Regions from separate parts of the Pantoea sp. LMR881 genome, predicted to be linked through region 2. Evidence: predicted binding sites of a transcription regulator. Region 2 holds the regulator's gene; each other region holds the start of a gene.
What was found. Region 2 encodes LexA, which represses DNA repair genes until DNA is damaged. Its sites were predicted from a motif close to TNCTGTATGTACATACAGNA; they were not measured.
Positions count from the first base shown of each region.

Region 1: a site for LexA is predicted at 1,669-1,688, ahead of O3W44_RS06650 (DNA translocase FtsK 4TM domain-containing protein). Genes of this name have one in related genera too.
Region 3: a site for LexA is predicted at 2,684-2,703, ahead of dinB (DNA polymerase IV). Genes of this name have one in related genera too.
Region 4: a site for LexA is predicted at 4,591-4,610, ahead of mutH (DNA mismatch repair endonuclease MutH). Genes of this name have one in related genera too.

Region 1 covers NZ_JAPVOK010000002.1:1,018,605-1,026,222, reverse strand. Annotated here, with positions in the region: gene trxB (thioredoxin-disulfide reductase) at 1-614, opposite strand, end outside; gene lrp (leucine-responsive transcriptional regulator Lrp) at 1,136-1,630, shown strand; gene O3W44_RS06650 (DNA translocase FtsK 4TM domain-containing protein) at 1,750-5,235, shown strand; gene lolA (outer membrane lipoprotein chaperone LolA) at 5,411-6,022, shown strand; gene O3W44_RS06640 (replication-associated recombination protein A) at 6,030-7,373, shown strand; gene serS (serine--tRNA ligase) at 7,468-7,618, shown strand, end outside.
Region 2 covers NZ_JAPVOK010000002.1:2,004,076-2,011,693, forward strand. Annotated here, with positions in the region: gene O3W44_RS11235 (conjugal transfer protein TraF) at 1-524, opposite strand, end outside; gene zur (zinc uptake transcriptional repressor Zur) at 966-1,487, shown strand; gene O3W44_RS11245 (CsbD family protein) at 1,559-1,771, opposite strand; gene dinF (MATE family efflux transporter DinF) at 1,940-3,262, opposite strand; gene lexA (transcriptional repressor LexA) at 3,372-3,986, opposite strand; gene O3W44_RS11260 (diacylglycerol kinase) at 4,092-4,460, opposite strand; partial or broken gene plsB (glycerol-3-phosphate 1-O-acyltransferase PlsB) at 4,589-7,010, shown strand; gene ubiA (4-hydroxybenzoate octaprenyltransferase) at 7,096-7,618, opposite strand, start outside.
Region 3 covers NZ_JAPVOK010000002.1:1,499,511-1,507,128, reverse strand. Annotated here, with positions in the region: partial or broken gene fadE (acyl-CoA dehydrogenase FadE) at 1-108, opposite strand, end outside; gene lpcA (D-sedoheptulose 7-phosphate isomerase) at 362-940, shown strand; gene O3W44_RS08985 (class II glutamine amidotransferase) at 992-1,759, shown strand; gene dpaA (peptidoglycan meso-diaminopimelic acid protein amidase) at 1,730-2,470, opposite strand; gene dinB (DNA polymerase IV) at 2,715-3,770, shown strand; gene O3W44_RS08970 (sugar ABC transporter substrate-binding protein) at 3,814-4,881, opposite strand; gene O3W44_RS08965 (ABC transporter permease) at 4,904-5,905, opposite strand; partial or broken gene O3W44_RS08960 (sugar ABC transporter ATP-binding protein) at 5,910-7,406, opposite strand.
Region 4 covers NZ_JAPVOK010000002.1:3,039,753-3,047,370, forward strand. Annotated here, with positions in the region: gene O3W44_RS16145 (FCD domain-containing protein) at 94-867, shown strand; gene O3W44_RS16150 (GNAT family N-acetyltransferase) at 867-1,316, shown strand; partial or broken gene O3W44_RS16155 (NADP(H)-dependent aldo-keto reductase) at 1,360-2,399, opposite strand; gene O3W44_RS16160 (YgdI/YgdR family lipoprotein) at 2,538-2,756, opposite strand; gene O3W44_RS16165 (TerC family protein) at 2,871-3,584, opposite strand; gene mutH (DNA mismatch repair endonuclease MutH) at 3,682-4,359, opposite strand; gene rppH (RNA pyrophosphohydrolase) at 5,043-5,570, shown strand; partial or broken gene ptsP (phosphoenolpyruvate--protein phosphotransferase) at 5,583-7,618, shown strand, end outside.

The DNA of each region.
Region 1 (7,618 bases), 990 kb from region 2:
TCGGTGTGCAGCACGATATTGCCGTTACGTACTTTTTCCATCAGGCGATCAATTAAGATTTTTTCTGCACGGAAGCTGTCACGACGGTGAATTAAATGCACTTCTGAAGCGATGTTCGCCAGATAGAGTGCTTCTTCAACCGCAGTATTACCCCCACCAATAACGGCGACTTTTTGGTTACGGTAGAAAAATCCGTCACAGGTCGCGCATGCGGATACGCCTTTACCTTTGAAAGCTTCTTCAGAAGGCAAACCCAGATAACGTGCAGACGCACCGGTGGCGATGATCAGAGCATCAGCAGTATATTCACCGCTATCGCCGGTTAAACGGAATGGGCGATTTTGCAGATCAACCGTATGAATATGGTCGAAAATAATTTCAGTATTGAACTTTTCTGCATGCTCATGCATGCGTTCCATCAGTGATGGCCCTGTCAGATCGTGCGGATCGCCCGGCCAGTTTTCCACTTCAGTGGTGGTGGTGAGCTGACCGCCTTTCTCTAAGCCGGTGATCAGCACCGGGTTCAGGTTGGCGCGTGCAGCATAAACGGCTGCGGTATAACCCGCTGGGCCGGAGCCCAGAATGAGTAGCTTACTGTGTTTGGCCGTACTCATGCGTTCCTCAGTTTCATTCGGCTGACATAGCCTGCGATTGTAGGGAATAACCTGTTGCAATGACAAGGCTTGGGCGATTTTGTTAACGATAGCTGCAAACGGCGTAGTCGATGACACCGGATTTCGCCTCTCTGCTGCGCCAAAAGGGGCAAAAATCGGCTTTTTGTGGTGCAGCAGTTCAAAAATACTCATTTAAAAACAGTTACCCAGCGTAGTGTCTGGCATCTTGTACTGGATTTGGACATTTTACTTTGACAATCGCCTGCGCTTTTGCGAAAACAGTGTCAGAAGCGAAGAACGTTAATCGGAACAAAACAGGGTTTCATGCCTTGTTTTGCATGCAATACCGAATAAAAGCAGCCTGACATGGGTAATGACGCATGATGTGGACAGACAGCATGCGTCATGCGGATGGGTGCGTTAGCGCACAGGCTCGGTTACTTCACTTCAAAAATGCCCCGAACAATGAGCGTTTTCAGGGCGTGGCAGGTAAAGGGAAGGAATTAAGAGAGACAATAATAATGGTAGACAATAAGAAACGCCCCGGGAAAGACCTCGACAGAATCGACAGAAATATTCTGAATGAACTTCAGAAAGATGGTCGTATTTCAAACGTAGAACTTTCCAAACGCGTAGGATTATCGCCTACGCCATGTCTTGAGCGTGTGCGTCGCCTTGAACGTCAAGGTTTTATTCTTGGCTACACTGCGCAATTAAACCCGCATTATCTGGATGCATCACTGCTGGTATTTGTTGAGATTACTCTGAATCGCGGCGCGCCAGACGTGTTTGAACAATTTAACGCCGCTGTGCAAAAACTTGAGGAAACTCAAGAGTGTCACCTCGTTTCCGGCGATTTCGATTACCTGTTAAAAACGCGCGTGCCTGATATGTCTGCTTACCGCAAATTACTCGGTGAAACCTTGTTGCGTCTGCCCGGTGTAAACGACACGCGTACTTACGTGGTAATGGAAGAAGTCAAACAGAGTAATCGTCTGGTGATTAAAACTCGCTAATGCGGGGCAGGTGCAAACCGTGTGGGATTTCGGTACACTCCTGTGAATTCATACAGGGACCAGCGTCGGGGTAGCCCGACGCTGTTGCTTCATACTTTACAGGCACCTGGAGAGTTCTCTTGAGCCAGGAATACACAGAAGATAAAGACGTTTCGTTACAATCGCTAAGCAGTGGACGTCGTCTGCTGGAAGCGTTACTCATCCTGGTGGCACTTTTTGCCATCTATCTGATGGTTTCTTTAGTCAGTTTTAACCCTTCCGACCCGAGTTGGTCGCAAACGGCCTGGCACGAACCCATTCATAATATTGGCGGCAGCGTAGGCGCCTGGCTTGCCGATACCTTACTCTTCATATTTGGAGTAATGGCCTATGCCATTCCACCGGTCATCCTTGGACTCTGCTGGATAGCGTTTCGTCAGCGCGACAACCAGGATTATTTTGACTATTTTGCCGTTGGGCTGCGTTTAATCGGTGTGTTGGCGCTGGTCGTCACGACGTGTGGCATGGCTGCCTTAAACGCGGATGACATCTGGTATTTCGCCTCGGGCGGCGTGATCGGTAGTCTGGTGAGCAATGCTATGGCCCCCTGGTTTAGTCCGGCGGGCGGCACACTTGCATTGCTGTGCGTTTGGGCGGCAGGCATTACGTTATATACCGGTTGGTCATGGCTCACTATCGCTGAAAGAATTGGTGGCGTAGTAATGGGTGTGCTGACATTTGCCAGCAACCGCTCGCGCCATGATGAACCCTGGCAGGAAGAGGAAGATGAGCATGATGAGATTGCCGTGCGTAAATCTGCACGCACCTCACCTGCTCATTCTCAAGAGAGCGATGAAGAGGATGTGCTGCTTTCTGCTCCACGTAGCGTCTCGGTTGAACCTGATAGGGCACCAGAGCAAGATCCCTTGTTAGCAAAAGCCGCAGCGGCAACGAGTGCAGCGGTTGCCACCACGATAGAAGCCGCGGATATCACTTTAGCGCCTGTAGCGCCAACAGCAACCGCTGCTGTGGCTCCAACAGCAGCACCTGCACAACCCGCTACAGAACCTTATGCGGCACCAGTGGCGGCATCGCCTGCACAACCGGCTACACAACCTTATGCGGCACCAGCACAACCCGCTATACAACCTTATACAGCACCTGCACAACCTGTTGTTCAGCCAACTGCATCGGCTGAAGCGGTTGCTCCACCGCTGTATCGTTTTGAACTCCCTGAAGAATCAACGCCTGCCGCAAGTTTCACATCTTATGATGATGAACCTAAAATGGGTAACTGGCGTGAAGCCTCTTCATCAATTCCGGACGTGCCCGCTGCGTCAGCCTTTGTCGCAGGGGCAGCAGCGTCTGCTGCGAGTCGTGCTACACCGCCATCGCCAGCCTTTGATCTCGCCCCGGAGATCAATGTCAATCCACAGGTTAAGCAAGGTATTGGCCCTGCATTACCACGCCCTAATCCGGTGAAACTGCCGACGCGCCGTGAACTGGCTTCTTACGGCATTAAATTACCGTCTCAGCGGATGGCAGAAGAGAAAGCGAAAGCGGAAGAGGCGGCGGCGGCACAGAGCAGCACATCATCTGCCGAAAATAGTGCCTGGACGGCAGAGGATGAAGAAGCCTTACAGCAAGCTAAATTACGTGAAGCCTTTCAGTCTGAACAGCAGCAGCGTTACGGTCAAAGCTGGCAGCAGAATGATGACGAGGAAGAGGAAGAGGCGTTGCAGCAAGCTGCGTTGGCACGCCAGTTTGCTGAACAGCAGCAGCAGCGTTATGAGCCGGAGCGTGTTGAACAAGCGGCACCCGTATTCACTCTTGATACCTCCTCTGCTTTCGACTTTTCACCGATGAAAGATCTGGTGGATGAGGGACCGACTGAACCGTTATTTACTATCGCGGCTACGCCAGAGTCAGAAGAACCCGTAGTGACTCACGAACCCTGGCAGCAGGTGACGGAAGTCTCCGCACCGCAAGCGCCTGCACAGGTTCCTGCGCCTGAAGCCTACACAGATTTTGCTGCTACAGCGCCTGAGCCAGCAGCCGTTACCGAAGCGAAACCGTCATTACATGACAGCCTGATTCATCCTTTCCTGATGCGTCACGAACAGCCGCTGGAGAAGCCGTCTACGCCGTTGCCCTCTCTTGACCTGTTGACGGCACCGCCAGAAGAGGAAGAGCCGGTTGATATGTTTGCGCTGGAGCAAACGGCGCGTCTGGTTGAGTCGCGTCTGGGTGATTATCGTGTGAAAGCTGAAGTCGTTGGCATTTCACCCGGACCGGTTATTACCCGCTTTGAACTCGATCTGGCGCCTGGTGTAAAAGCGGCGCGCATTTCAAATCTGTCACGCGATCTGGCGCGTTCACTCTCGACAGTGGCGGTTCGTGTTGTGGAAGTTATACCAGGTAAACCTTATGTTGGGCTGGAATTGCCGAATAAGCATCGTCAGACCGTTTATCTGCGTGAAGTGCTGGACTGCGTCAAATTCCGTGATAATCCGTCGCCGCTGGCGGTGGTATTAGGAAAAGATATTGCTGGCCAGCCTGTTGTTGCTGATTTAGCAAAAATGCCACACTTACTGGTCGCAGGGACGACGGGATCGGGGAAATCCGTTGGCGTAAACACCATGATTATCAGCATGCTTTATAAAGCGACGCCGGAAGAAGTTCGCTTTATCATGATTGACCCCAAAATGCTGGAGCTGTCAGTTTACGAAGGCATTCCGCATTTGCTGACTGAAGTCGTTACTGACATGAAAGATGCCGCAAATGCGCTGCGCTGGAGTGTCGGTGAGATGGAGCGTCGCTACAAGCTGATGTCTGCGTTAGGCGTACGTAATCTGGCAGGTTACAACGAGAAAGTTGAGCAAGCTGAAGCGATGGGCCGTCCTATCCCCGATCCGTTCTGGAAACCGGGCGATAGCATGGATATGACACCGCCCGTGCTGGAAAAACTGCCTTATATCGTCGTCATGGTGGATGAATTCGCCGATTTGATGATGGCTGTGGGTAAAAAAGTCGAAGAGTTGATTGCACGTCTGGCACAGAAAGCGCGTGCTGCGGGTATTCACCTGGTGCTGGCAACGCAGCGTCCTTCGGTGGATGTCATAACCGGCTTGATCAAAGCCAACATTCCAACCCGTATCGCTTTTACCGTTTCCAGCAAAATTGACTCGCGTACCATTCTTGATCAGGGGGCGCGGAATCTCTGTTGGGCATGGGTGACATGCTTTATATGCCACCAAACTCCTCTATGCCAGTGCGCGTTCACGGTGCCTTTGTGCGCGATCAGGAAGTGCATGCGGTTGTTCAGGACTGGAAGGCGCGGGGGCGTCCACAATACATCGAAAGTATCACTGCCGGTGAAGAGAACGAAGGCGGTGTGGGTGGCATCGACAGCGATGAAGAGCTTGATCCGCTGTTCGATCAGGCGGTTGCTTTTGTTGTGGATAAACGCCGCGCCTCGATCTCGGGCGTACAGCGCCAGTTCCGTATTGGCTATAACCGTGCAGCGCGTATCATCGAACAGATGGAAGCGCAGGGCATTGTTTCGCCTCCGGCCCATAACGGTAACCGCGAAGTCTTGTCTCCACCTCCTCATGAGATGTAATTGACACATAAGCTTTGAAACATAAATTAATGAGCCAGTTTATACTGGCTCATTGTTTATCGCTGGATGATCCCCATCTCTGACTATGCTTTCGGTTTTTTCTCCTGTTTAAATTGCAGGGCGGCGACCAGGCTTAATGCAGTTATTAATGGGAACAAATAGATAAGGAATTGAAGCAGATGAAATTACGTGTAATCGCTTTGGGCCTGATGGCCACTTTTGCCTCTGCCAGCGTATTGGCTGATGCTTCCAGTGACTTGCAGCAGCGTTTAAATAAGGTCAGCAGTTTTCACGCCAGCTTTACTCAAAAAGTCACTGACGGAACCGGCGCAAATGTACAGGACGGCGAAGGTGAGCTGTGGGTTAAACGCCCCAGTCTGTTTAACTGGCATATGACGGCGCCAGACGAAAGCGTCATTATCTCTGATGGTAAATCGTTATGGTTTTACAACCCCTTTGTCGAGCAGGCAACGGTCAGTCTGTTAAAAGATGCCACCAGTAATACACCTTTCATGCTGATTGCGCGTAATCAGTCCAGCGACTGGCAGCAATATAACATCAGGCAGCAGGGCGATAATTTTGAGCTGACACCGAAAAACAGCGATGGCAACCTGAAGCAATTCACGATTACGGTGACGCCTGGCGGTACCATCAATCAGTTCAGCGCCATTGAGCAAGATGGTCAGCGCAGCACCTATCAGCTGAAAAGCCAAAAAAATGGCGCAATCAGCCCAGACAAATTTACGTTCACACCGCCTGCAGGCGTGACGGTGGACGATCAACGTCAATGAGGTCGTGGTGAGTAACCTGTCCCTGGATTTTTCCGACGAAGATTTCAAACCGCTGGCCGCGCGTATGCGGCCAGAAACCCTGAAACAGTACATTGGTCAGCAACACTTGCTTGCGCCCGGTAAGCCCTTGCCACGTGCCATCGAAGCGGGCCATCTGCACTCAATGATTTTGTGGGGACCGCCGGGAACAGGTAAAACCACGCTAGCCGAGATTATTGCGCGTTACGGCAATGCAGATGTTGAACGTATCTCAGCGGTAACATCAGGCGTGAAAGAGATTCGTGAAGCGATTGAGCGTGCGCGGCAAAGCAAGCAGGTTGGCCGTCGCACCATCCTGTTTGTTGATGAAGTACATCGTTTTAATAAAAGCCAGCAAGATGCCTTCTTACCGCATATCGAAGATGGCACCATCACTTTTATCGGTGCGACTACTGAAAATCCCTCATTTGAACTTAACTCAGCCTTGTTATCGCGTGCGCGCGTTTATTTGTTGAAATCACTCACCAGTGAGGACACAGAGCAGGTTTTAGATCAGGCAATGCAGGATAAGACACGCGGCTACGGTGACAGTGATATCGTGCTGCCTGATAACACGCGACGGATGATTGCTGAACTGGTTAATGGCGATGCCCGACGCGCACTCAATACGCTGGAAATGATGGCCGATATGGCTGAAACCAATGCGGCAGGGCAACGCGAACTGACGCCGCAACTATTGAATGAGGTTTCAGGTGAACGTGCAGCGCGTTTCGATAATAAAGGCGATCGCTTTTACGATTTGATCTCTGCGCTTCATAAATCGGTTCGTGGTTCAGCACCTGATGCCGCACTTTACTGGTATGCACGCATCATTACCGCAGGAGGCGATCCTTTATATGTCGCCCGGAGGCTGTTAGCTATTGCTTCTGAAGATGTCGGGAATGCCGATCCACGCGCTATGCAGGTAGCAATCTCAGCATGGGATTGCTTTACCCGTGTCGGCCCGGCGGAAGGCGAGCGGGCTATCGCCCAGGCCATTGTTTATCTGGCGTGTGCGCCCAAAAGCAATGCAGTTTATACCGCCTTCAAAGCTGCCCTGCATGATGCACGTGATAATCCCGACTACGATGTGCCTGAACATCTGCGCAATGCGCCGACCAAATTAATGAAAGAGATGGGCCTGGGTAAAGCGTATCGCTATGCCCATGATGAGGTGAACGCCTATGCTGCCGGTGAGGTCTATTTCCCACCGGAAATGGCACAAACGCGGTATTACATCCCCACGCAGCGCGGTCTTGAAGGCAAAATTGGCGAAAAGCTAGCCTGGCTGGCTGAACAGGATCAAAATAGCCCGACAAAACGCTACCGCTGAAACAGGCGTTGCGGTAATGTGGTCAAGGTTTTCAACGCGTTCCGGCAGGAGCGCGCCCCTTCGTTCAATCAACTTTTAAATACACAGGATAAGCATGCTCGATCCCAATCTGCTGCGTAATGAGCCAGACGCAGTCGCAGAAAAACTGGCACGCCGAGGATTTAAACTGGATGTGGAAACGCTGCGTTCGCTCGAAGAGCGTCGTAAAGTGCTGCAGGTCGAAACAGAAAACCTGCAGGCCGAGC
Region 2 (7,618 bases):
GCAACATTCGCCTGCACGTGAACCGTACCGTAAGCTTTGGTCACAAAAGCAAAGGGCAAGTTCTCGTTCGGAATAGTGACGGCTAACGCTACGCCAGCACTGGCGTCCGCCTTATTGCCTTTTAAATCTTGCAGCTGATTTGCCACATCGCCTGAGGCAGCACGTAGCTCAGGATAACCCCGTAAATAATCAGCGAATGTCAGGTTATCAATCACATCCTGATAGCGATCAACGGTATCAGAGATGTCATCCACTTTATCAGCCAGCTTGTCTTTATCGGTGATTTGCACACCTGCGGACGGGAAAATAATGCTGACATTATCCTCTGGTTTGGCTTTTGTCATTAATGCCGGGTTGGCCAGAACAGCAGAACCATAGGTTGAGGAAGCGACGCCGGTGCCACCCATCGCGTCATTACGTGCGTCATACCATGTACCTGCCGCCATGGCAGAAGAAGAAAAAAGGAGCGCATTCAAAACAGCGGGATAAATCAGCGCAGAACGCTGTACGAATTTTTTCACCATTTACCTGCCATTACCTGAGAAAAGTGCCGTTAAAACATTTAACGGCTGAATAGGTTGTTAGCACTATTGTGAACGAGGGCTAACGCGTTATTGCTGCGAATTCAAAGGGAACAGTGTCTTAATTCAACGGATTGGATGTTTTTACAACGCAAAAGCGTTTTTATTGTTCAAAAAAGCGTTAAAAAAGCAAATTACTGCCAAATATTGCTTAAATGCTTTTGAACATTAGTGCTTAACTCAGTGAGTTGCAAAGGGAAAAAATGAAAAAATCTTTATTTATTTTTAAACGCGCTGGATCTGAATCCAGGGTTAATTAGCGTCAGACAGCAGGATCGGGAAGGCAGATCGCAGGGTAAATAGCGTATTGTGCTTGAGCAGCAACCTCTGCGGAGGAAAATTAGCTGTGATAAAATAACATCACTTGTCTAGCGGAGAATTTTCATGTCGACGATGACCTCAGAGCAAATTATGTCCCAGGCTGAAAAACTGTGTCTGCAGCGCGGTGTTCGTCTGACTTCGCAGCGTGCGGAAGTTTTGCGTTTGATGGCAGAACAGCGAGGATCGATAAGCGCATACGATTTACTGGATCAGCTGCGCATTAATGAACCGCAAGCTAAACCGCCGACTGTTTACCGTGCCTTAGACTTTTTGCTTGAACAAGGCTTTATTCACCGCGTTGAGTCGAATAACAGTTACGTGATGTGCCACCACTTTGAAGCACCTGCTCATACTTCCGTTATGCTGGTGTGTGATCGCTGTGCGGCAGTCATTGAAAAACATGCCGAAGGTGTTGAAAACATTATTGGGTTATTAGCGAGTGAGGCGCGTTTTGCGCTACGCCATAGCGTGATTGAAGCACACGGTTTGTGTGAAAACTGCGTTGAAGTTGAGGCCTGTAACCGTCATGGAAGCTGTGAACATGACCATGAGACAGAAACTAAAAAGCGGGGAAAGAGAAGTTAGTCGGCACATCCTTGTGCCAGCCAGCATGAGCGTACCGGCGGGGTAGGAGCATCATCCATAAATTGACTAAATTACCAGCGGTAGTCTTTGTTATGGCCTTCCCAGTCTGTGACTTCTTTTTCCGCCTCATCCTTAGCGTAGCCATAACGTTCCTGAATTTTACCGACAAGCTGATCGCGTTTCCCTTCAATGACCTGCATATCATCGTCAGTCAGCTTGCCCCATTTTTCTTTCATTTTTCCTTTGAACTGCTTCCAGTTACCACTCGCTTCGTCTTGATTCATTGCAGACCTCCACGTCCTTTAGATTTCATCATATATCTTGCCTTGCAAGACAATAACGATATAAAGCGCCTGTCGTTTGCGCCATTCAGAGTTAATTATAGTAGAGGTTTTGGAATTTGCCGGGACAATACAGAATAATCCGTAGCCTCCGGGGATTTTAAGAAAAGATCAGCCCATAAACCAGGTGTTGTTCTGCCAGTGGCGACGCCATAGAAAGCCTAACGACACACCGCGGAGCGCCAGGAAAACCGCTACCGCCAGCCATAAGCCATGATTGCCCAGCCAGGGCACCGTCAATAACGTGAGAAAATATCCCAGCGCCGCTACCGCCATGCTGTTGCGCATCTCGCGACCGCGCGTTGCGCCAATAAACATGCCATCCAGCAGATAACACCCTACACCGACTATCGGAATAACGATTTGCCAGAACAGATAACGATCCGCCATCTGCTGTAACGCGCCAATGGACGTTAGCAGTGACACGATTTGCGTACCGAAAATGGCATATATCAGCGAAAAGATAATTGCGACCAGCAATGCCTGTCGACAGGCTGCTCGCCAGACACGTAATAATTTGCTGCTATCTTTCGCACCGTGCGCTTCACCCGCAAATGCCTCAACAGCATAAGCGAAACCATCAAGCGCATAGGCAGTGAAGGTAATAAACATCAGCAACACGGCGTTGACTGCTACCACTTCCGGCCCGATCCGTGCCCCAAGCAGAGTCAGGGAAGCAAAGCATGATTGCAGCATGAGCGAACGCAACATAATGTCGCGATTAAGCCGCAGCAGGCGGCCCATATCCCCACGCCAGCTCTGTCTGATGACATTCATATCAATACCGCGAAGCTTCAAAACGCGCCAGACCATCGCTAAACCGACTGCCAGCGTGACATATTCTGCCAGCGCCGTGGCTGTTGCAGCCCCCGCTACGCCCCAGTGCAACCCAGGCACCAGCCAGAGATCGAGTAAAATATTCACTGTATTACCGACCACCAGCAAAATCACCGGTGCGCGTGCATACTGCACACCAAGCAACCAGCCTAAAATCACCAGGTTTGCCAGGGTTGCGGGGGCACTGAGCCAGCGAATATGAATAAAGAGCGCGGCCTGCTCCAGCACGTCTGGATCACCGCCCATCAGATGAGTCGCGAGCAGAGAGATCGGATCGCGCAGGAAGATAAAGATTATGCCGGCCAACAGCGCCATGATTAATGGCTGGGTCAGCGCACGTGCCAGGGCTGCTTTGTCATTTGCGCCGAATGCCTGTGCTGTTAACCCCGTGGTGCTCATCCGAAGGAAAAGCAACAGCATAAAAAGGAAGCTGGTGATAGTGGTGCCAATAGCTACGCCGCCGAGATAGACCGGGCTATTAAGATGACCAATGACGGCTGTATCAACCAGGCCCAGTAACGGGACAGTAATATTAGAAAGGATCATTGGCAGAGCTAGCCGCCAAAGATTTTTGTCGGCTGTAGTCAAAAATGGCATTCGCAGATCCGTGCTCAACGCCGCTGCGTCAACAGGCGAGACAGCAGCGGCTAAATTCGGGCAGACAGAATAGCATCAGGACCAGCGAACAAAAGCAGCTATAGCAGGATTACAGCCACTCACCGTTACGAACCACGCCAACCGCTAAACCTTCGATGGTCAAAGACTGAGCGCGTGTATCAACCACGATGGGTTCAAATTCGTTATTTTCTGGCAACAGATGCACAATGGCACCCTGTTTTTTCCAGCGTTTCACCGTAACTTCATCGTCAATACGCGCCACAACCACTTGTCCGTTGCGCACATCCTGCGTTTTGTGTACCGCTAACAAATCGCCATCCATGATGCCGATATCCTTCATCGACATACCGTTAACGCGCAGCAGGAAATCCGCTGAAGGCTTAAACAGGCCGGGATCGACTTTGTAATGAGTTTCGATATGTTCTTGCGCCAGCATCGGCTCACCGGCGGCCACGCGACCAATCAGTGGAATGCCTTCTGACGTCTCTTCTTCCATTAACAGACGGATGCCACGTGATGCGCCAGAAACAATTTCAATGACGCCTTTACGCGCTAAGGCTTTTAAGTGCTCTTCAGCAGCGTTGGGTGAACGAAAACCCAGTTGCGCAGCGATTTCTGCACGTGTAGGCGGCATGCCCGTTTGATTAATGTGGTCGCGAATCAGATCATAGACCTGCTGCTGCCTGCTGGTTAACGCTTTCATCCCGCCCCTGGTTGTTTATACAGTCGCTGTGAGTATATACAGGTATTGGCGAAATGGAAACCAAAAGTCAGGTATTAATCAGCCGGTTGGCACTTTCTGGAAAGCTTATCGCAAATGTGTCCAAAGCAGCGCGATCCAGACGAAAACCGCCAGTAAGATACTTAGCAATACCGCCGCTGAGCCCATATCTTTTGCCCGGCCAGCAAGCGGGTGACGTTCCTGGCCAATACGGTCAACAACCGATTCAATAGCACTGTTTAGGATCTCAACGATGACGACTAACATCACCGTTCCAATCATTAAAATGCGCGAAATAATATCGATATCCAGCCAGCAAGCCACGCCGATAGCAACAAGCGCAACGATAGCTTCCTGGCGAAATGCAGCCTCATGTTGCCAGGCGGCGCGCAGGCCTTGCCAGGAATAACCGGCTGCTTTCACAATTCTGATAAGACCGGTGGCGTTATTTGCCATGTTGAGGGAACCCTTTTAACGGAATGACGTCAATGTCTGGGCTGCGTGCATTTGGCACCACCACAGATCTTCGCTGCACTTTCTGGTATGCTTGCGGCGCTTTGCTAACAAGAGGCTTCATGTTGTCTATGTCAGGTTGGCGTAAACTTTATTACAAATTACTCAATTTACCACTCTCGTTTTTGGTAAAAAGTAAGGCCATTCCGGCCGATCCTGTTTCTGAACATGGTCTGGATCCTACCCGGCCCATTATGTATGTTCTGCCTTACGATTCGAAGGCCGACTTACTGACTTTACGTGCGCAGTGTATCAAACACGATCTTCCCGACCCACTTTCTCCCTGGAGATTGACGGGGTACTGCTGCCACGCCACGTTTTTATTCACGATGGCCCGCGCGTGTTTCCCTATTTTGTGCCCAGCGTCGAGTCAGTGAAAATCTTTCACGATTATCTTGATCTGCATCGCAACAATCCCGACCTCGACATTCAAATGTTGCCGGTAACGGTGATGTTTGGTCGCGCGCCGGGGCGTGAGGTTCAGGGAGAAGCCACGCCGCATTTGCGTGTGCTGAATGGCGTGCAAAGTTTTTCGCCGTGCTCTGGCACGGACGTGACAGCTTTGTGCGTTTTTCGCCCACGGTTTCGCTACGCCGAATGGCGACCGAGCACGGAACAGATCAATCCATTGCGCAAAAACTGGCGCGCGTGGCGCGTATTCACTTTGCCCGGCAGCGTCTCGCGGCGGTTGGTCCACGCTTACCCGCTCGTCAGGATCTGTTTAACAAGCTATTGCAATCAAAAGCCATTGAAAAAGCAGTAGAAGATGAGGCGCGCAGCAAAAAAATCTCTCATGAAAAAGCGCAGCAGAATGCGGTTGAGATGATGGAAGAAATCGCCGCTAACTTCTCTTACGAAGCGATTCGGGTGACAGATCGCGTCATGGGTTGGCTGTGGAGTCGCCTTTATCAGGGCATCAATGTCAACGGCGGCGAGCGGGTGCGTCAGCTGGCGCAGGATGGTCATGAAATTGTCTATGTGCCGTGCCACCGTAGCCACATGGACTATTTGCTGCTCTCTTATGTTTTATATCATCAGGGTCTGGTGCCGCCTCATATTGCGGCTGGGATCAACCTCAACTTCTGGCCAGCCGGACCGATTTTCCGTCGTCTCGGTGCCTTCTTTATCCGCCGTACCTTCAAGGGTAATAAGCTCTACTCAACCGTGTTCCGTGAATATTTAGGCGAGTTATTTACACGTGGCTATTCAGTGGAGTACTTCGTTGAAGGTGGGCGCTCACGTACAGGCCGCTTACTGGATCCGAAAACCGGTACGCTGGCAATGACGCTACAGGCGATGCTGCGCGGTGGCAATCGCCCTATCACTCTGGTGCCGATTTATATTGGCTACGAGCACGTGATGGAAGTGGGTACTTACGCTAAAGAATTGCGCGGCGCGGCAAAAGAGAAAGAAGGCTTTATGCAGATGGTGCGCGGGTTACGTAAGCTGCGCAACCTGGGTCAGGGTTACGTTAACTTTGGCGAACCGCTGCCGCTGGTGAATTACCTTAACAAGCGCGTGCCGGAGTGGCGTGACGCAATTGACCCTATTGAGCCGCAGCGCCCAAGCTGGTTGACGCCAACCGTAAACGACATTGCCGCACGTTTAATGGTCCGCATCAACGAAGCAGGTGCAGCCAATGCGATGAATCTGTGTGTTACTGCTCTGCTTGCCTCGCGCCAGCGTTCGCTAACGCGTGAACAGTTAATCGAACAGCTTGAATGCTATACCCAGCTACTTCGCAACGTGCCTTATTCACCAAACGCGACCGTGCCAGAACTTTCGGCTGAATCGCTGCTTGATCATGCGATGGGCATGAACAAATTTGAGAGCGAAAAGGACAATATTGGCGACATCATCATCCTGCCGCGTGAACAAGCGGTGTTGATGACCTATTACCGCAACAACATTCACCATATGTTGGTCATGCCGTCGCTCATCGCTGCGATAATTCAGCAGCATCCGAATCTGAGCGAAGCTGAGTTGCTACGCCAGGTCAGTTTGATTTACCCCATGCTGAAGAGTGAATTGTTCCTGCGTTGGGAGAGAGAGGAACTGCCACAATTGCTGTCAGATTTCTGTCAGGAGATGGCGCGCCAGGGACTGATCACTCTGGAAAATGGTCAGTTGCGCTTTACTGCCGCCCGTTACCGCACGTTGCAGTTGCTGGCAGCCGGTATTCGCGAAACGCTGCAGCGTTATGCCATTACCTTCTCGATTCTCAGTGCCAAACCGGCCATTAACCGCGGTACGCTGGAAAAAGAGAGCCGCACGCTGGCACAGCGTCTGTCGGTTTTGCATGGAATCAATGCGCCAGAGTTTTTCGATAAAGCCGTATTTACTTCTTTGGTGCTCACGTTGCGTGACGAAGGGTATATCAGTGACCGCGGTGATGCAGATGTTACACAGACCCATGCTACATGGCTCATTCTGGCCGATCTGGTGACCAGTGACGTTCGTCTGACCATTGAAAGTGCGGTTGCGCACGAGTAAAGACCAGTGAGTTGATGTCATTAGCGATCAAAAAAGGCGACCTGCCAGCGGGGGTCGCCTTTTTTATTGCCGGTTAACCCTCTGCTCAAAACATTTGGCTAAACGGCGGCGTATTCATTAAGACACCGATGAACAACACCAGCCCAACATAATTGTTATTCAGAAAGGCCTGAAAACAGGGCTGGCGTTCACGCTGAGCGATCAGTCTTTGCTGGTGCACAAACAGCGCCGCCGCCAGCAGAAGCGACCAGTAAAAGGCCCCATTGAGTTGCAGCAGCAAACCGACAGTGACCATCAAAGCTAACGTGGCTAACTGCAACAGGCCGATGATTAATTTGTCAAAACGGCCAAACAGAATCGCCGTTGATTTCACACCAATTTTCACATCATCATCGCGATCAACCATCGCGTATTGCGTGTCATAAGCCACCGTCCAGCAGATGTTCGCGATGAACACCAGCCAGCAAACCAATGGTAAGGACTCACTAACTGCCGCCCATGCCATGGGGATCGCCCAGCCAAATGCTGCGCCTAACACGACCTGCGGCAGATGGGTGTATCGCTTCATAAAAGGATAAACCCAGGCCAGCGCCAGCCCGACGACAGAA
Region 3 (7,618 bases), 500 kb from region 2:
CGCAGCAGTCCACAGCAGTAAAATGCCGCTGCTCAGCCGTAGCGAAATGCGGTGATAAAACAGGGCGCCAAACAGCACCACCGTCGCAAGAATCGAAACAACCATCATAATGAACCGCTCCGTAAGTAGTAAGAGGTCTGACCTGTTATGGATAGAGGTTTAGAACAGCTGCCTCTGTTTAGCAATTCGTTTACATCGCAATTACAACCTGCTTCACAAAATCAGTTTTGTCAGGATTTTTGCTCAGCACGCTGAACAGGAATTTACCCCCGCAAGCGGGAAGGAGAAGGGAGGGAGCTTTGCGCTGACCGGTCATTCCGTTAAACTTGCTGCGATAAACTCTCCTCCAAAGGACATCCCTATGTATCAGGACATTATTCGTTCAGAACTTAACGAAGCAGCGGATACGCTGAATAAATTTTTGAGCGATGAAGCCAATATCCATGCGATTCAACGTGCAGCGGTGATGCTGGCCGATAGCTTCAAAGCGGGTGGAAAAGTGCTGTCGTGCGGTAATGGTGGCTCGCACTGTGATGCGATGCACTTCGCAGAAGAGTTAACTGGCCGTTATCGCGAAAACCGTCCTGGTTACCCGGCGATTGCTATCTCTGACGTCAGTCACCTTTCCTGTGTCAGTAACGATTTCGGCTACGACTATGTTTTCTCGCGCTACGTTGAGGCGGTAGGCCGAGCCGGTGACGTGCTGCTGGGCATTTCCACATCAGGTAACTCAGCGAATATCATAAAAGCGATTGAAGCGGCCCGAGCGCAAGGGATGAAAGTGATTACCCTGACGGGCAAGGATGGCGGAAAAATGGCGGGCAGTGCGGATATCGAAATCCGCGTGCCGCATTTTGGCTATGCTGACCGTATTCAGGAGATTCACATTAAAGTGATCCATATTCTGATGCTGCTGATTGAAAAAGAGATGGTGAAGTAACAGCGTTCGCCTCTCGCCAGACGGGAGGCGTCTTAACTTAAGGCGGTTGCTATGTGCGAATTGCTCGGGATGAGCGCAAATGTTCCGACGGATATTTGCTTCAGCTTCACCGGTCTGGTGCAGCGCGGCGGCGGAACCGGGCCTCACAAAGATGGCTGGGGTATTACGTTTTACGAAGATAAAGGGTGCCGCACGTTTAAAGATCCGCTGCCCAGCTATAACTCGCCCATTGCTCGCCTGGTACAGGATTATCCCATCAAATCCCATTCGGTGGTGGCGCACATACGCCAGGCCAATCGCGGGCAGGTATCGCTGGAAAATACCCATCCTTTTACCCGCGAACTCTGGGGACGCAACTGGACTTATGCACACAACGGGCAACTCAAAGGGTATCGCCAGTTAGAAACCGGTCATTTTCGTCCGGTTGGCGAAACTGACAGTGAAAAAGCGTTTTGCTGGATCCTGCATAAGCTGGCGACACGCTACCCACGCACGCCGGGAAACTGGCCCGCTGTGTTTCGCTATATTGGCGAGCTGGCCGGCGAATTACGGCAAAAAGGCGTGTTCAATATGCTGTTATCGGACGGGCGCTACTTAATGGCCTTCTGTTCCACCAATCTGTTCTGGATCACGCGTCGTGCGCCGTTTGGCCGTGCTCAGCTGCTTGATCAGGATATTGAGGTCGATTTCCAGCAGCACACCACCGCAAATGACATCGTTACGGTGATTGCAACCCAACCACTGACAGGAAATGAAACCTGGCACCGGATCGTGCCAGGTGAATGGGCGTTATTCTGCCTTGGAGAGCGCCAGGAATGATTTGGACGCAGCATCGGGATTGGTTAACACCGGGCTGCTGTTCATAACATATTTGCCGCTGGTAACGCTGACCGTAGGCGGCTGATGGTATTTAGCAAAATAAGCATAGCCCGGCTGCAGCTCGCGCCAGAAACTGGCGTAAGTGGAGTAACGATGACGCGCCATATTGCTGTCAGTCATGCGAAACGGATAAATGCCGATGTTCACTTCCTGCTGGCCATTGCGCAGCGCCGCATTTACATAATTGAAGATCTCATCCATGTAGGCGTTAGTCATCGCGTAACAGCCGATCGACTTACAGTCTCCATGGATCATTAAGTAGTTGCCGCTGTAGCCCTGATCGCGATCGTACTGATTGGGAAAGCCGATATTGATTGCCCGATAAAAGCGGCTGTCTGGCTTCAACTGATTCAGCTTAACGCTATAAAAGCCTTCTGGACTTTTAAAATCGCCCTGACGACGTTTCGGGCCGAGGCCGCCAGAAAAATTACAGATGCGGTAGGTATCCAGCAGACGATATTCATTACCGATCTTGCCGTACAGCTCAAGCGTACGCTCTTCCTTGAAAATCTGAATATAAACCGGTGTGCCGAGTAACTGTTTCTTTAATTCTTTATTCACCGGTGCCGGTTGCTGAACTGGCTCAGGTGTCATTGCCATGCTGAGGGCTGGCATCAAAATCATCGCAAACAGGAGTGCGATTTTGCCCATGCTGTGTATACCTTGACGTGAAGAAGAACAATGACGCATAAAGGCGTCTCTGCTTGCATTATCGGATAACTCCGCTACCGCTGCGCAACATTAACATTGTCTGTTTTTTTAGCAAGACACCGCCCAGGAAAATAGCGATTTGCTTAAAGGAATACGGCCAGAAATGTGTAAACTTTAATGCGGTTCGCAACAAATATTGCAGTTGCGGCTTTCGACTGTATACTTATCCAGTGCCTGGGGGAGTATGCGTAAGATCATTCACGTCGATATGGACTGTTTTTATGCCGCCGTTGAGATGCGTGATAATCCAACGCTGCGAGATATTCCCATTGCCATTGGCGGCAGTCGTGAACGCCGTGGCGTGATCAGCACAGCGAACTATCCGGCACGTAAATATGGCGTGCGTAGCGCAATGCCAACCGGCATGGCGTTAAAACTTTGCCCTCATCTGCGTTTGTTGCCAGGACGTTTTGACGCCTACAAAGAAGCCTCCGCGCAAATCCGTGACATATTTTCTCGCTATACCGCGTTTATTGAACCTCTCTCACTTGATGAAGCCTATCTGGACGTCACTGACAGTACGCATTGTCACGGCTCTGCGACCTTAATCGCCAAAGAAATTCGCGCAACGATTTTTCGTGAAACCCGGCTCACGGCTTCTGCGGGGATTGCGCCCATTAAATTTCTTGCCAAAATCGCCTCTGATCTGAATAAACCAGATGGTCAGTTTGTGATTACGCCGCCGGAAATGCCGGGCTTTTTGCTGACGCTGCCGCTGGCGAAAATACCGGGCGTGGGCAAAGTCTCGGCAAAGAAGCTGGAAGAGATGGGCCTGCATACCTGTGGCGACGTGCAAAAAGCGGATTTAGCCCAGCTGCTCAAACGCTTTGGCAAATTTGGCCGGGTATTGTGGGAGCGCAGCCACGGTATTGATGAACGTGGCGTGGTGGTTGAGCGTGAGCGGAAATCGCTGGGGGTTGAACGCACGCTGGCAGAGGATATTGATAGCTGGGAAGCCTGCCTGGAAATTATCGATTACCTGTACGCTGAGCTTGATCGCCGCCTGACGCAGATCCGCCCGGATAAGCAAATTGCCCGTCAGGGAGTGAAGTTAAAATTTAACGATTTTCAGCAGACGACACAGGAGCACCTCTGGCCGGTGCTGAATAAAGAGGACATGATCGCCGTCGCACGTAAAACCTGGGATGAGCGCCGGGCGGGCAGGGGAGTCCGGTTGGTGGGACTGCATGTGACGCTGGTGGATCCACAACTGGAGCGGCAGTTGCTTTTAGGGCTGTAAGCGATCAGCGCGCTGCATCCAACACAGCGCGCATTCGACACCCTTACTTCTTGTATTTCGCTTCCAGCGTCGCAAACCACGGCGCAACGAAATCGTTATTGCTGCCCCAGCCAGGGACAATCTTGTTCAACGACGCCACATTCACCGCACCCTGCTGGCTGTTCAACTGCTGCTGAGAAATTGATGCCGCCTTGAACTCATAGGTTGCCGGCGTCGTTTCTCCGGCGATTTTATTCGCCACCAGGCGCATATTCACCGCGCCGATGGTTTTTGGATCAACCGCTACTGTCTCTACCCAGGGGCTGTTTTTCTCACGCATTAACTGCAGATCCTGGTTAGAAACATCAATGCTGTACAGCTTGATCTCAGTGCGACCATTCTCCTGTAACGCCTTGTAGGCACCCTGACTAAAGGCATCCCACGCGCCCCAGATAGCATCGATTTTTCCTTTCGGATATTTTGCCAGGATTGCCCCTATCTTATTCGCCGTATCACCCTGCACATCCGTAGAAACGGCACCAATCGATTCCAGCTGATGAATACCTGGATTCTCTTTCAGCAGTTTTTCATATACGACCTGACGACGTTCCATGGGCGGGAAGCCAGCCACCCACAGCTTGACGATGTTCGCTTTGCCATTGAAGTCTTTAATCATCTGGCCGAGCGACAGCTGTGCCAGCGAAGCATCATCCTGAGCGGTAACGGTTACGCCCTTTACCGGGCCGTCGACAGGCGTATCAAACACCGACAATTTGATGCCCGAACCGGCGATGCGCTTTACCAGATCGCTGGCATAGGGCGCTTTGCCATGCGACAGGATAATGCCGTCATATTTCTGACTGATCGCCTGATTCACGAAATCCTGAAATCGGGCATCGTCACCGTTGCTGAGGAAAGTACTGACTTTAAAACCCAGCTTGCGGCCTTCCTGAATGGCACCTGCCACAAATTGCGTGGTGTTGTCATCCGAACCCAGGTTGCGGATCACGGCGATGCGGATCGGGCCTTGATGAGTAGCGATGGCTGCCGGAACCGCTGCCACGGTATCGGCGAAAGCGGCACTGGCATTCAGCAAACTTAACGCCAGCAGCGAGAGCGTGATTTTTTTCATTATTTGACTCCAGAATAAGCGCCTAACGGCGCTGGATATACGTCATTGCCAGTGCTAATGCCAGCACCAGCCCTTTAATAATGTCCATGGCGTAATACGGCACTGACAGCATCACCAAACCGTTTTGCAACACACCGAGAATAACGGCACCGACTAACGTACCCAGCGCATTAGGTTTACCTGAACCGGCCAGCGAGAAACCGATCCAGGCTGCGGCAACCGCATCCATGAGATAACCGCTGCCCGCATTGACCTGTGATGAGCCAATGCGTGACGCCAGTAAAATGCCGCCCAGCCCTGCCAGTAGCGAGGCGATAACATAAGCCAGTACGCGATAGCGCGTAGTGCGAATACCGGAAAGGCGCGCGGCTTCCGGGTTACCGCCTAAGGCATACATGCGGCGGCCATGTTTGGTGAGCGACAGCGCCAGTTGCGCCACCACGGTCACTACCAGCATGATGATGACGATGGTCGGCACCTGACCGAGCAGGCCAAACGCCGCAGGGATCGTGCCTTCAGCCATATCGCCGCTCGGTAACAGCATGTTTTCGGTAATCGAGCCGCCAAAGCTATAGGTCATTGCCACGCCCTGAATCACAAACAGCGTCGCCAAGGTGGCAAGCATGTCGGGAATGCGCAAAACAACGATCAGAAAAGCGTTAAACAGGCCCACCAGCGTACACAGCGCCAGAGTAATGAGGATCGCTTCAGTGGTATCAAAGCCGTACCAGACGAACAGCGAGATCACCAGCGCGTTTGCCAGCGAAGCAGTTGAACCCACCGAAAGATCGAATCCGCCCACGGTCAGCGAAATTGACACGCCAACCGCAATCACCGTGACAATGGCGATAGAGCGCAGGATGTTGATGATATTGTTGGGATCAAGAAAACTGTCGGAGGCCAGGCCAAACGCGGCAATTAATATCACCACGGTGAGCAACATGCCCCATTTATACAGAAAATCAAAAAGTTGATGGTGCAGCGCAGGTGACGCCGACGTCAGGGTTGGTTCTTTGCTGCTCACGCAGGGTTCCTCCGGTGGAATAAAGCAAAAGCGTCTCTTCAGTGGTTTCCTGAGCATCCAGCTCCGCCACAATGCGGCCGTCCCACAACACACAAATTCGATCGCATAAGCCGACCAGTTCAGAAAACTCACCCGACGCGTAAATAATGCCTTTGCCTTCACGCGCCAGGCGGTCAATCAGGGTAAACAGTTCTGTTTTGGCTTTGATATCGACGCCTTTGGTCGGCTCGTCAAAAATCAGTACGTCAGCGTTGTTACGCAGCCATTTGCCGATCGCCACTTTTTGCTGGTTCCCGCCGGATAAACGCCGCAAATGTTGCGCCGGCCCGGTGGTGCGCACGTTGAGCCGTTGAATAATCGCTTCTGCCCAGCGCCATGCCTGGCGATGCCCGAACAGGCTCCAGCGCGAAAAACTGCTGTCGGCGCTGATGCTCAGATTCATCGCCACCGATTCATCAATAAAAATGCCCTCTTTACGGCGCTCTTCCGGCACTAACGCCATGCCTTGCGATACCGAGTCGTGCGGCGACTGCGGCTTCCAGGCTTTGCCGTGAAGCTCGCCGCGTGTGATGCGACTTTTAGTGGCACCAAACAGCGCCTTACACAGCTCCGTTTTGCCCGCGCCCGCCAGACCGGCGATGCCAAGGATTTCGCCTTTATGCAGGCGCAGCGAAATAGCCTGCAGCCGTTGCTCATCATGCAATCCTTCAACGGCGAGCAGCAGCGGCTGCGACTGACGTTCGCGTGGGGCGGGATAGATATCGTTAAGCTGATGTCCCAGCATTTTCTCGACAATCTGCTCACCGCTCAGCGCCGCCATAGGGCCACTCTCAATCAGGCGGCCGTCGCGTAACACCGTCAGGCGATCGCAAATCGCTTTCAGCTCATGAATACGGTGGGAGATAAACACCACGCCAATACCGCTGGCCTGCAAGCGGCGCACCACGGCAAACAACCGTTCGCTTTCATGCTGATCAAGCGGGGCAGTCGGCTCATCCAGGATCAAAAAGCGACAATGATGTGACAGTGCACGAGCCAGTAAAATTTGCTGTTTCTCTGCCAGTGAGCAACGTTCAACCCGGCGATTAACATCAATAGTGACATCGAGCTGCGCCAGCAGCGCACGCGCCTGACGACGAATCTCGCGCCAGCGATACAGCTGTCCCGGTTCGGCGAGCTGATCCAGCAAAATGTTTTCCGCTACGCTCAACTGCGGCACCAGCGCGACATCCACTTCCTGCTGCACCAGATGAATACCGAGCTGTTTGGCATCGCGTGGGCTACGAATCGACACCGTTTCGCCATCCAGCAGGATCTCGCCGCTGTAGTGGCTGTGCGCACCCGATAACACCGCCATCAGCGTCGATTTTCCTGCACCGTTAGCCCCGGTTAATGCATGCACCGAATGGCCTTCACTGACAAAATCGACGTGCGTCAACGCGGCAAATCCGCCGAAAGCGATGGAGATGTTACGCATTTCAAGGCGGTTTAACGCGCTCATTGAAGGAAGTCTCCAAAAGAATTAACTGGCCGCATTTTTTCCTGAAGCTTCAGGCGCGGCAACAATCGAAAGCGCATAAGCTAGCACGAAATCTTATTAGCCATCCAGACATCTGGACATAACGGCGGCTATAACTGGCTGCCAGCGGTAAGCTGGTGATTAAAAATGGAAAGGAGAGATAAGGTAGTGGATTGTGCTGGGCAGGAGAGGCA
Region 4 (7,618 bases), 1.0 Mb from region 2:
CTTAGTTTGCGAGCCTTGCCGTAGGGTTCGCGGATACCGCTGCGCAAGGGAAGCGGCGGTATCGTCAGCGCATTGATTGCAAAGGGTGACAGCGTGGACAAAGCCGTAGCGCCGCAAGAAAGAAAGCAGTATCAGGAAATTGGTCAGCATCTGCGTCAGCAAATTATCGAGGGTGCCTATCCGGTAGGATCGCGCCTGCCGCCTGAACGCCAGTTGGCAGAAACCTGGGGCGTCAGCCGCACGATTGTGCGTGAAGCCTTGTTGATGCTGGAGCTGGAAGGCACGGTTGATATTCGCCAAAGTTCGGGTGTTTATGTGATGCGTATTCCAACGGCGAGCGATGACGAGGAAGAGGCTTTTTTCCGTAGCGATGTTGGCCCGTTTGAAATGCTGCAGGCGCGCCAGTTGCTGGAGAGCAATATCGCGGCGTTTGCAGCCAAAATGGCTACCAAAGCCGATATCGAAAACTTACGTCGCACGCTGGAACAGGAGCAGCGCGCTATTGCCGCCAATGACAGCAGCCAGGATAACGACAAGCTGTTCCATCTGCTGCTGGCGGGAGCCAGTCAAAATCAAATGTTACTGGATACGGTTACCAGCGTCTGGCGTCACCACGACAGCAGCCCGCTGTGGCAGCAGTTGCGTCCGCAATTTGAAACGCGCGCCTATCGGCTGAAGTGGCTGGGCGATCATCAAACTATCCTGGCGGCACTCCGCCGTCGCGACGTCATGGGATCGTGGCAGGCGATGTGGCAGCATCTGGAAAACGTAAAAAACACCTTACTGGAACTCTCCGATGCCGATGCGCCAGATTTTGACGGCTTTCTGTTTGAATCCGTGCCTATTTTTCAAGGGAAGCTGATGTGATGGAGATCCTGCCGCTGAGTGCTGTGCCGCAGCATGCAGAACAACTGACTGAGTGGTTATGGCGTGCGTTTGGCGCAGCAGAGAGCCGGGATTTTTTTGCCAGCATTATCGCCAGCAGCCTGAAAGAGGCTGAATTTCCGGTGACTTTTGTCGCAACAGAGCAGGGCAAGCTGCTGGGCACAGTGGGATTCTGGCGTTGCGATCTGATCAGTCGCCAGGATCTTTTCCCGTGGCTGGCTGCCCTCTATGTCGATGAAAACGCGCGCGGCAAAGGTGTGAGTGAAGCGTTACAGCGGCACGTCATCGACTATGCGCAGCAGCGTGGCTATCCACAGCTGTGGTTATGGTCAACGTTTACTGGTTATTATGAACGCTTCGGCTGGACGCCGCAGGGCGAGGCGCTGGAATATCCAGACATACCGGTTCGCCTGTATTCTCGCCTGTTATGAAATGGGTAAATTGCCAGCCGCAAAACGGCGGCTGGCACTCCCTTTATGGGGCAGGATAGGTATAACGGCGGTGAATCGCCTCTAACTCTTCTAACACCTCGGCATTCAGCGTCAGGTTAAAGCTGTCGATATTGGTTTTTAACTGCTCTAACGTCGTCGCGCCTAGCAGCGTGCTGGCAACAAAGGGCTGCTGACGAACATAAGCCAGTGCCATTTGCGACGGATCTAACTGATGCTTTTTCGCTAACTCAACATATTCAGCGACGGCTTTTTCTGACTGCTCACCGCTATAACGGGTGAAGCGGCTGAACAGCGTATTGCGTGCGCCTGCCGGTTTCGCGCCATTGAGATATTTGCCGCTCAGCGTGCCAAACGCCAGGCTGGAATAGGCTAACAGTTCCACCCCTTCATGCTGGCTGATTTCGGCTAATCCCACCTCAAAGCTGCGGTTCAGCAGGCTGTAAGGATTCTGAATAGTGACGATACGCGGCAGCTCATGCTTTTCTGCCAGTTGCAGATAGCGCATCACCCCCAGGCGGTTTCGTTTGATACGCCAATATAGCGGATCTTACCGGCACGTACCTGTTCAGCCAGAGCTTCCAGCGTTTCCAGCAGCGTCACTGGCACGCCGTTTTCGGTGTACTGGTAACCGAGTTTGCCGAAGAAGTTGGTCTGACGCTGCGGCCAGTGCAGCTGATAAAGATCGAGATAATCCGTATTGAGGCGCTTAAGGCTGGCATCCAGAGCTTCGCGGATGTTTTTACGATCCAGTGCCATGTTTGGGCGAATCGACGCATCGTTACCCCGCGACGGTCCGGCAACCTTACTGGCCAGAATAATCTTGTCACGGCTGCCGCGCTTTTGCAGCCAGCTGCCAATATAGCGTTCAGTTAAACCCTGGGTTTCCGGGCGCGGCGGCACCGGGTACATTTCAGCAGTATCAATTAAATTAATGCCGGAACTGACAGCCAAATCCAGTTGGGCATGGGCGTCGGCTTCGCTGTTTTGCTCACCAAACGTCATGGTTCCCAGCCCCAACTGACTGACTTCCAGCGTGCTATGGGGGATACGGTGATAGTGCATTGCCGGCTTCCTTTTCTTATGGAATGGAATGTTATGTCCTGTAGGACTATAGCGCGAGCAACAGCGGGGAAGGAAGGGGAAAACTCGGGGAAATCGCCTGCCAGTAGGGAATCAGCGGCAGGCTACACAATTTCGCACTTAACGCTCAATGATAGTTGAGACTTCATCACCGTTGATCTGCATCTCATGTCCGGCTTGATCGGTGTATTGCACCAGGCCCGTTTCTTTATCAATAGCAGGCTTACCTTCGGTCATGATCATTCGACCATCTTTTGTTGCCATAACATAATCTGAACTGCATCCGCTCAACGTTACAGCAGCAACCATGACTAATACTGCGCCAGCCAACCCTTTCATCACTCTCATTCCTCTCACGCTTCAATTGCAAAAAGTGTAGTAATAAAACGTTTTACTGGCTGGGTTAATCGCATCAATCCGAAAATCATCGGGCGAGCAGGCTCGCCCTTGACTTTACTGAGTAATTTTTTTCTTGCCGCGCATCAGGTTCAGGCATTCAACTGCCATTGAGAAGAACATGGCGAAATAAATGTAACCTTTTGGCACATGAACGGCAAAACTCTCCAGAATCAGGGTAAAACCCACCAGAATCAGGAAGGATAACGCCAGCATTTTTACCGATGGATGGCGTTCAACAAAATTGCCAATCGCGCGTGCGGCAAACATCATCATCAGCACGGCAATCACAACCGCTGCCATCATAATGAACAAATGATCGGAGAGGCCGACAGCGGTAATAACCGAGTCGAGGCTGAAAATAATGTCGAGCATCATAATCTGCACAATCGCGCCGAGGAAAGAGTGCACATTGGTTTTATGCTCCCCTTCTTCCCCTTCGATGGTTTCATGGATTTCCATACTGGATTTCCACAGCAGGAACAGGCCACCAAAAAGTAAAATCAGGTCGCGTGCTGAGAAAGCGTGACCCATTAAGGTGAACAGCGGGTTGGTCAGTTTTGCGACCCAGGCGATCGACGCCAGCAAGCCCAGGCGCATCAACATGGCGCCCATTAAACCGATGCGACGGGCACTGGCTTGCTGATTTTTAGGCAGCTTAGCCACAACCAACGACAGGAAAATAATGTTATCAATGCCCAAAACCACTTCGAGAATGGTCAGGGTACCCAGTGCAAGCCAGGCATTGGGATCGGCAATCCAGTCAAACATGCTTACATTCAATCCTAAACGAAAATTAAACGGCGATTATACGCAACCATTTTGAGCCACACGAAGAAAAATGCAAAAAACTGTTCGACGACAAAAATCACAGCAAAAAATGTCGTGCCAGCAGCGGCCCGGTAAAGCTTTTCTTTAGGTAGAAACCGCGTGGCAAGGTCATGATGGGCTGCCCCTGATCGCCAATGCCTTCCGTCAGCGCCTTGCTGTTTGCCGCTTTAGGACGGATCTGTAGCCAGGCGCCGTGGCGGGCAGTGATGCGTTCAACCTGTCCCAATACAATCATATCCATTAACTCTTCCCAGTCCTGGCGTAGCATTTCATCCTCTTCCGGGCTGGGACTCCAGAGTAACGGGGCGCCGACACGCCGCGCGCATAATGGAATGTCGCGCTCGCCTTCGACCGGGATCCAGAGCACGCGGGCCAGCTTATGGCGAACGTGGCTGGTCTGCCAGGTCACGCCACTGTTGCCGGTGAGCGGAGCCACACAGACGAAAGTCGTTTCTAATGGTTTGCCACAGGCATCAACGGGAATGGTCTTAAGCTCGATGCCAAGATGCACAAAATCCTGCTCCGCTTTGCTTCCTGCGCTGGCCCCTAAATGCCATTCCAGTAACATTCCGACCCAACCCTTATCACGCTTCAGGTTAGCAGGCATGGGCAATCCTGCTTTTGCAGCCAGCGTCTCCAGCGTTAAACCGGCCAGAGCTTGCGCCCGTGCCAGCAGGGTGGCTTCATCTTCAGGTGGCCCGGGAAGGTGATTCATTATGACAACTCACATTGATTAAAAAAGAGGCAGTTAACAGCGAGAGGATTAACGGCACTGAAAAAGCCGATTTGGCTGAACATAATAGCATGATAGATCGTCAGTTTTTTCCGAAGAAAATTTCAGGCGGTTAAAACAACGACAAGGTTATCCCACCTGACTGCCATTAATAAACAGGATCTTAAAGGCAGTTATCCACAGAAAAAGGGAATAACCCCGGCCAAAACAGCTTACTGGTTCGATTTACAGCCTTGACAGTGGCTTTTGTTAATAGAATTTGACCACTTTGCCCTAAGCTTAACCTATTCATTGTGGATAAAAAGCGGGTCGATTGATCTTTGACCAATCCACAGATAAGGGCTTTAATTTTAGGGTAAATGCAGCGATAGAAAAGGGTGGTCTATAAAATATTACTTTAAATATCAATCATTAATGTTTTTAAGATGGCGCAGTTAATAAGAATCATCTTAGCGGGTTATTCACGTAACTCCCGCGTTCTACACAAAGCTATCCACAGAAAAAGTGAATAAGATCGTTTTTTTCACGCATTATTGTTTATAACTTAGGTTATCGCTGTGAGTTATCCCGGTATGTACAGTTTACTCCCTGCTAATCCAGTGGTTTACCGCCTGTAAGGAGTGTGAAACAATCAGCCTATTCAAATTTAGCTTTGAGGTAGTCCGGTGATCGATGATGATGGCTACCGCCCGAATGTTGGTATCGTAATCTGTAACAGGCAAGGACAAGTGTTATGGGCCAGGCGCTTTGGACAGCACTCCTGGCAATTTCCTCAGGGAGGCATCAATCCCGGTGAAACCGCAGAGCAGGCGATGTATCGCGAACTGTTCGAAGAAGTTGGGTTACACCGTAAAGATGTTCGAATACTTGCGTCTACCCGTAACTGGTTGCGCTACAAGTTGCCAAAACGTTTGGTGCGTTGGGACACAAAGCCGGTATGTATCGGCCAGAAACAAAAGTGGTTTCTTCTGCAGTTACTCTGTAATGACGCGGATATCAATGTGCAGCACAGCAGTACGCCAGAGTTCGATGGCTGGCGCTGGGTTAGCTTCTGGTATCCGGTGCGTCAGGTTGTCTCCTTTAAGCGCGATGTTTATCGCCGCGTAATGAAGGAATTCGCTGGCGTGGTGATGTCTGTGCAGGAGAGTGCAGGGCAGCGAAATAATCCTGCCCATCGACGTAAGAGAGGATAGGCCACGCCCTTTATGCTCACTCAGTTGCGTGAAATAGTAGAAAAAGTGGCGAGTGCGCCGCGTCTGAATGAAGCACTCGACATTTTGGTCAATGAGATCTGTTTGGCGATGGAAACGGAAGTGTGTTCCGTTTACCTCGCCGATCACGATCGTCGCTGCTATTACCTGATGGCTACGCGCGGACTTAAAAAACCGCGTGGCCTCACGGTTAAACTGGCTTTTGACGAAGGTATCGTGGGGTTGGTTGGACGCTTAGCTGAACCCATCAACCTTGCTGATGCACAAAGCCATCCCAGTTTTAAATACATCCCTTCAGTAAAAGAAGAGCGTTACCGCTCTTTCCTCGGTGTGCCGATTATCAGTCGTCGCCAGCTACTTGGCGTCCTGGTGGTACAGCAGCGTGAACATCGCCAGTTTGACGAGAGCGAAGAGTCTTTCCTGGTGACGCTTGCCACGCAAATGGCGGCGCTCACTTCGCAGTCACAGCTGAGCCAGCTATTTGGTCAGTATCGTCAGACACGCGTGCGGGCAATCGCTGCCGCGCCCGGCGTCGCGGTGGCACCCGGTTGGGTGGATGAAACTCAGCCGCTGCTTGATCAGGTCTCGGCAGCCTCAACGCTGGATACGCAGCGTGAGCGTGAACGCCTGTCACTGGCGATGAGCGAAGCCGCCAATGAATTCCGTCGCTTCAGCAAACGTTTTGCCGCCAGCGTGCAAAAAGAGAGTGCTGCAATTTTTGATCTCTACTCGCATCTGTTGACCGATGCGCGACTGAAAAAAGATCTGTTTGCTGAGATCGAGCGTGGATCCGTTGCTGAGTGGGCGGTCAAAACGGTTATAGAGAAGTTTGCTGAGCAGTTCGCCAGTTTGACTGACAGCTATTTGCGCGAACGTGCAGGCGATCTTCGCGTATTGGGTCAGCGCCTGCTGTTTCACCTCGATGATACGCTGGTCGGCACCAATGCCTGGCCGGAACGTTTTGTGCTGGTGGCCGATGAACTGACGGCGACCACTCTGGCAGAGTTACCGCAGGAACGCCTTGCTGGCGTAGTGGTACGTGACGGTGCGGCTAACTCGCATGCCGCCATTTTGACGCGCGCAATGGGTATTCCCACCGTAATGGGTGCGGATATTCAGCCGAATCTACTCAATAAGCGGTTATTGATTGTTGATGGCTATCGCGGCGAGTTGTTGATTGATCCTGAACCGGTGCTGGTCCAGGAATATCAACGGCTGATCAGCGAAGAAAACGCGCTGAGTAAAATGGCTGAAGGCGTGGTCGATCAACCCGGTGAGCTCAAAAGCGGCGAGCGGGTGCAGGTGATGCTCAACGCGGGATTAAGCCCGGAACATGAACAAGCCCTCGGCAACTGGGTGGACGGGGTTGGACTCTATCGCACTGAAATTCCCTTTATGCTGCAAAACGGTTTCCCGTCTGAAGAAGAGCAGGTTGCGCAATATCAGGGCATGCTGCAACTCTTTAACAACAAGCCGGTTACGCTGCGCACGTTGGATGTCGGTGCAGATAAACAATTGCCCTATATGCCGATCAGTGAAGAAAATCCCTGCCTCGGTTGGCGTGGCATTCGGCTGACGCTCGATCAGCCCGAGATCTTCCTGGTACAGGTGCGTGCGATGCTGCGTGCAAATGCCGCTTCGGGCAACCTGAGCATTCTGCTACCGATGATCAGCCATATTGATGAGATCGATGAGGCTAAGCGCCTTATTGAGCGCGCCGGGCATGAAGTAGAAGAGATGCTGGGTTACAGCATTCCGCGCCCGCGTATTGGCATCATGATTGAAGTCCCCTCCATGCTGTTTATGATCTCGCTGTTGGCGTCGCGCGTGGATTTTGTCTCAGTTGGCACCAACGATCTCACGCAATATTTGTTGGCAGTTGATCGCAACAACACCCGCGTCGCCAATTTGTACGATCCGTTGCATCCCGCGATGCTGCGCGCGCTGCACGCGATTGCGCAGGAAGCCCGTTTGGCGAATCTGGAACTGTGCCTGTGTGGTGAAATGGCAGGCGATCCAATGTGCGTCGC